2 regions of the Ruegeria sp. CDSC085 genome follow, and region 1 is predicted to be linked to the other one. Evidence: riboswitches for the same ligand, from Rfam matches in the RefSeq annotation. Region 1 holds a riboswitch; the other holds the start of a gene.
The links. A riboswitch is a leader RNA that binds a small molecule or an ion and turns the genes downstream of it on or off. The one in region 1 is predicted to bind cobalamin.
Positions count from the first base shown of each region.

Region 2: linked by a shared signal. The riboswitch ahead of AC2FJB_RS21290 (DUF4198 domain-containing protein) and the one ahead of AC2FJB_RS19240 (DUF1636 family protein) in region 1 are both predicted to bind cobalamin.

Region 1 is NZ_JBXWNR010000018.1:65,342-68,527, forward strand. It holds gene cobW (cobalamin biosynthesis protein CobW) at 1-878, opposite strand, end outside; gene AC2FJB_RS19240 (DUF1636 family protein) at 880-1,254, opposite strand; cobalamin riboswitch at 1,347-1,553, opposite strand; gene AC2FJB_RS19245 (SLC13 family permease) at 1,780-3,186, opposite strand, start outside.
Region 2 is NZ_JBXWNR010000026.1:13,557-16,742, forward strand. It holds gene cbiM (cobalt transporter CbiM) at 1-535, opposite strand, end outside; gene AC2FJB_RS21290 (DUF4198 domain-containing protein) at 542-1,327, opposite strand; cobalamin riboswitch at 1,460-1,658, opposite strand; gene AC2FJB_RS21295 (ROK family transcriptional regulator) at 1,785-2,909, opposite strand; gene AC2FJB_RS21300 (sugar ABC transporter substrate-binding protein) at 3,164-3,186, shown strand, end outside.

The DNA.
Region 1 (3,186 bases):
CCCTGAACGGCGGCATACCCTTTGACCCGCAGGATGTTCAGCTCATTGGCTAGGCGTTCGATTTTGGCCACCAGTTGGGCCGGATCGGCTTGCTCGGGCAACTCGACGATGATGCTTTCGAAATCGTCATGCTCGTGATCATGGTGGCCGTCGTGATGCGAAGGGCGGGCGTCGATGTCATCCTCGGCGGCGGCTTCCAAACCCAACACAACGCGAACGTCCACCGCACCTTCGGCCACTTCGACCACGGGCAGGGGACGCGGCGCCTCGGCGGCGATGATCTCGCGTGCTTTTGCCACGCCTTCAGGGCCGGCGAGGTCGGGCTTGGTCAGCAGGATGATGTCGGCGCAGGAGATCTGATCCTCGAACACCTCGGACAGGGGCGTTTCGTGATCGATCGAGTCATCGGCCATGCGCTGGGCATCCACCGCTTCGACATTGGGCGCGAAGCGACCGGCGGCTACAGCCTCGGCATCGGCCAGGGCGATCACGCCGTCCACGGTGATTTTCGAGCGGATGTCGGGCCAGTCAAACGCCTTCAGCAATGGTTTGGGAAGCGCCAGTCCCGAGGTTTCGATAAGAATGTGATCCGGGCGCGGTTCCAGAGCCATCAGGGCCTCGATGGTGGGAATGAAATCATCTGCCACGGTGCAGCAGATGCAGCCATTGGCCAGTTCCATGATGTTTTCCGCCGGGCAATCGGGAATGGCGCAGGATTTCAGGATGTCGCCATCGACGCCTACATCGCCGAACTCGTTGACCACGACAGCAAGGCGCTTGCCCTGCGGGTTCTGCATCAGGTGACGCACCAACGTGGTCTTGCCCGAGCCCAGAAAGCCGGTGATCACTGTAACGGGGAGTTTTTCGAGGTTCGACATGTCAGGCTCCAATCGGGGGAATGCGCGAGGCACAGTTTTTTCGGAAATGTTCGGGGCGTTCGCGCCATTTCACCAAACCATCTTCAGTGGCCAGATACTTGGTCGCACCGTCGACAATGACGTCGACATGATCTGTTTCGCTCAGGTTTTCATAGACGAAGGTCCAGCGGCCCGGCCCGCCGCGCAATACGATCGAACAACCTTGATCGCAGTTTGACAAGCATTCTACGGCTTTCAGGGTGACACCGTCGGGCAGGTCAGCCTGTTCCAGGGCCTTGTGCAACAAAGCGCCCGGGCGTTGCGCGTCATCTTCGACAGGCAGGCCGCGACGGCAGGTGGTACAGACCAGCAACTCGACTGGTGTGGTCTCGGTCATGTCTCTCATCCCCCCAAATCCTCTTCGCGGGGGACGGGGTTTCATGCGGGCCACGATTGGTCACGGACCCGACACCGGAACACCCCGCCCGGTTTCAACTTCGGTTGTTGGCAGGTCTCCCGGCTTGCGGATGCCAGAGGAGGGCCTCTGTCGGATGTCCCGCCTTCCCGGCCTTTGGGCCAGTGGCATTGGGCATCCTCTCCGTTCACGGTCGCGGGGGCGGCTGCGTTTGGCGGCATGACCGTTGACGCATTCCCTTTTCATCGGCTGTCACCGACACCAACGAAAGGGACATGCGGCACCGCTGGCCTGCTTGTCAAGCGAGTCGCGCGTAACAATGATGCGGAGGAGTAGAAAGCGACCTGTGGGCGTCGATGGGCGGCATGTCGTCCGGGGTTCAGCCTGAGATGGGCCCGGCGACGAACGGTATCTCTACAAGGGTCGTACACTGTGTTGAGCTGATGCCTCGACAGAACCTGTCCCGATGATGGGAAAAGACCGCCGAACACCCCGGATCCTCTCGCGCTAATAGATGACGTTGATCATGAGCAGCGAAACGACCAGAAACAGCACAGTCATGATCCCGCCGGAACGCACGAAATCCATCACCTTGTATCCTGCCGGACCCATAATCAATGCGTTTACCTGATGGGTTGGGATGATGAAGCTGTTCGATGTGGAAATGGCGACGGTCAGTGCAAAAACCGATGGATTCCCACCAGCCGCTATCGCAATCGATATCGCCAAAGGCACCAGCAGGACAGTGGCCCCGACATTTGACATGACCAGAGAAAAAGCAGTCGCCAGAACAGCGATTCCGGTTTGCAGCGACCAGAGCGGCCAGCCGTCCAGAATTATCATGATCTGCTGGGCGATCCACGCAGCCGTGCCTGTGTTCTGTACAGCTTGTCCCAAAGGTATGAGGCAGGCGAGCAGGAATACGGTGTTCCACCCGACCGCGCGGTATGCCTCATCCACGCTGAGCACACGGGTCAACATCATGCCTACCGCTCCGGTAAGAAGGCAGAGCGAAAGCCGGACGTCCGTGAACAGGATCAATGACAGCGAAATGGCGAAAAATGCCAGGGCCCAGCCGACTTTTTGCGGCCTCAGTTCGTCCTGGGGGAAGTCCGTTGTCACAACGACGAAGTCCGGGTCGCGCTTGATCCGCATCAGGTTGTCCCATCTGGTATGCGCCACGAGCATGTCACCGGCCTGAAACTTTTCGAGCCCGATCTGAGTGGATTCGTGATCCTCGGTCTCGACATGGCTCAGCGTCTCTTCGCCGCGGTGAATGGCCAGCAGCGACATGCCATAGGTCTTGCGGAACAAAAGCTCGCGGGGGCATTTGCCGATCAGCTTGCTGTCTGGCGTGACGACCACCTCGGCCACGCCTGCATTGGTGGGGGCGAACTCTTCGACAAAAATGTCCAAATCCGGAAGAACGGTAAGCCCGTATTTCTTGGCGAACGTCTCGACCTCCCAACGGCGGCCGACGATGGCCAGCCGACACGGGGCCGCAATTTCGGCTGTCAAAACCTGAACCATCGAGGTTTTGCCGCGATAGAAGGTGGAAATGATGTACAGGTGGTTTTCGTGGTTGATGTCGGCCAGAATCTCTCCGACCAAGGGGCTGTCCTCGGGCACTACGACTTCGAACACGTCGGCTTTGAGGCCATAGACCCTTTGCAGGTATTCCTTTGTCCCTTGTCCGGTGCCCGTATTGTCAGGCCCTTCAGCCACGGGCAAAACCCAGCGTCCCAACAGCAAAAAGTAACCAATTCCCGTCAGAATCAGAACTGCACCGATCGGTGTGACCGAGAACAGGCTGAAGGGCTCCATTTTCTGAGAGGCCGGCAAACTGTCATTTGCCGTCAAGATCAGATCGTTCAGCAGGATAAGTGGAGACGACCCGACCATCGTCATTGTGCC
Region 2 (3,186 bases), on a different contig from region 1:
CTTCGATGGCCATGACAGGTATATGTGCAAAGAAAACAAGCTTGGCAGCGGGCAGGAACTCATCCCCCGACAGTGCCAGTGAAGTCGCGACCATGCCGGTCGTCGCCGCAATGGCAAATGCGCCGCCCAAGCCACCCCAGATCGCACCCTGCAAAGGCGTCCCACGCGCGATCAGACGACCAAACAACAATCCGGCCACCACCGCGGGCAAAGCGATATTGACGGTGTTGATCCCCAACACCGTCAATCCGCCAAAGCCGAAAAAGACCGCCTGCAGCAAAAGCCCGACGAACAAAGCCGGGAATGCGGCCCAGCCAAGCAGCAGTCCAGCCATGCCATTGAGGATCAAATGTACCGATGACGGACCAATGGGTACGTGGATCAACGATGCCACGAAGAAACTGGCTGACAACACTCCGGCAGTGGGGATGCGGTCAAGATCCAGTGACCTGAGGCCCATGGCAATCCCACCCGCAGCGGCGACGGCACCGCCGACCACGACCGGGTTGGAAAGGGCTCCGTCGACGATGTGCATTTGGGTTTACTCCAGATCCCAGGCGCGGATCCAGATGACCGCATCCTGACTAAGTTCTTTACCCTCATGTTCGGTCACTGGACCTGAACCTAGTGCTGCGAAACCCCAGTAACCGGCTTTTGGAACGCCAAACGAAAAGTACCCGTTGTCGTCCGATATGGCGACCACGGCACCACCCGGCATTGGTGACACCTTCGGTGTCGAAGCGGCCGAGCTTTCCATGCCAGGTTCGGCGGCCATGTACTCGATCTCGATCTCAGCACCTGCAACCGGCTGACCATCAGCCATCACACGGCCCGTGAAGGTCGAACCCGCGATGATGTTGGTCGGCTTGTTAAGCGGTATGATCTCGGTCAGCAGACCCACAGGGTTCATCCAGTCGGTCGGCAATGCGTTGCGGTTCAGGAACGCTTTGGTGAACTGCTGGATATAGATGTCTTCGGCTTCCTCATAATAAGGTTGAGGAACCGTCACCAGCACGTAATCGCCCGAACGTTTGACAGGAACACTGCCTTTGAATGCCGCCCCCTCGTTTTCTCCACCGGTGAAGCGGACAGGTTCCAGCGTACCAAGTAAATCAGTTTTTTTGCCGTTGTGGATCACATAGAATTCCTGCGGCTTTTCCATATCCATGACGTGACCGTTCTCGAACGGATGCCAGAAGATCAGCTTGACCGGCACATCGCCGGGTTTCTCGATCATGGTGTCGGTGGTGTATTCCAAAAGGAAATGCGCATTTGCCATGGCAGGAAGTGCCATCGCGGCAGCGGCTGCACTGAGCAGCTTTTTCATGAACAGTCGTCCTTGTCCCGTCGCGCCAATCCCGGTGCGAAATTCACTTTGACTGCGGGACATCCAACGCCAAATTGCCCTTTCAGGCATCCTGGTCCGACGCACATCCCGTCGCCGATGAGGAGCACCCCTTATGGGGGCACATGCCCGGCAGGTATCCTGACTTGCGGGTCAAAGCATCGGACTGGCCTTCCCGGGAAAACCCCAGTGGCGTTTCAGCCCTGCTCGCCGCTTACAGTTGCGGGTGCAGTTGCGGAATTGGGCCTGAGCCCGCACCGCATTCCCTATTGATTCCAGAGCGCGCCCCGGAACCGGACATGTCCAGCGGCTTGCCAGACAATCCCAGTCTCCGTCAACGATCAATTGTGATGGCCGTCGAAAAAGTTATGAACCTGGGAAGTCTGGTGTGGTTTGACGTGCTTCGGTAAGCATCAGTGGAAGAAGGGGAAATACACTTCTAGGCTTCTGAAAGATACCTTTCCGACAACGGCAAGCTTGCTGCGCCCAGCGAGCGCGCATCCGGGCCCACGGCCCCCGCCACCACCAAAGGGCGCTCAAGACCGGTCAGGTTAACCTCGGACAGTTTGTTTTCGACCAATTCAACCAAATGCGCCTTGATGTCCGGCGGCATCCAGCCGTCAATCTTTACGCACTCAAAGTCGATTAGACTGCATGATGATACAATCGCATAGGCAATCCCGCTCGCGGTCTTATTCAACCAGTTCTCCAGTTGAGCTTTTGGCACATCCCAATGCTCGGTCGATTCCCATAAAGAATGCGAGGTTGCCCCTGCTGTCGTGATTGCACGCTCGAGCACATAAAGGCTGGCCACGTCAATCAGCGGCTTCACACCGCCAGCGTCATCAGGAACAGGCAAAGGACCGAGCGCGCCTGCGTTTCCCCGACCAGAAAAGATCGAGCCATTGAGGACCACCCCGCCGCCAATGAAGAAGCCGACGTAGAAATACAAAAAATCTCTTGGCCCGTCAGCCGGGCCAAAAACCAATTCCGCACCACAGGCCGCTGTCGCGTCATTTTGAAGGAAAACTGGCATATTGCAGCTGAGAGCCAGGTCCGCTTTTAAGTCCGACGCGCGCCACGGGTCCATTTTTTCCTGAGGAACCTGCAAAGCCTTCGCCCAGTCCCACAGGTAAAAGGGCATAGCTATTCCGAGCCCCGCGATCCTGCTTTTGGACTCAGGTGACATGGACGACATCACTTTCCCAAGACTCTCTCTGGAAAAATCCAAAGTGGCATTCGGCGTTGGATAGTCATAGGTTCGCCTCTCTCGTTGCCGCACGTTTCCGACAAAGTCAGTCAAAACCAGTTCGGTACTGCGGCGCCCGACTTTAAGCCCAAAGAAGAACGCACCATCCGGATTGAGGCGCATGGGAACAGAAGGCTGCCCGACTTTCCCGCGAACCGGTTCACCGCGCAGAAGCAACCCATCCTTTTCCAATAGACGCATAATGACGGAAACCGTTTGTGCCGACAGTCCCGTCATGCGCGCGATTTCGGACTTCGCAAGGGCCTGATGGCGCCGGACAAGAGATAACACAAGGCGTTCGTTTCGGGCCCGCATGCCGCTTTGGTTCGTTCCGCGCACCTCTGACCCGTGCGAGCCAATCGAGTTTGTCTGAGATGAATATTCAGGCACGACCACCCCTTTCTTGCTTGAGAATGAGAAAGCCGACCCGCCCTGTCAATAATAAATAAGAGTGAGTTATTTATTGACTCAATATTTGATTCTTGTGATGGTTTCTCATGGGATCAGGTTATTTTTGCCTGATCGCTCTCGTGCCCTCATGGGCATTAGAAAAACTGGGAGGATTATCGATGAAACTTGCAAGACTTGCGGG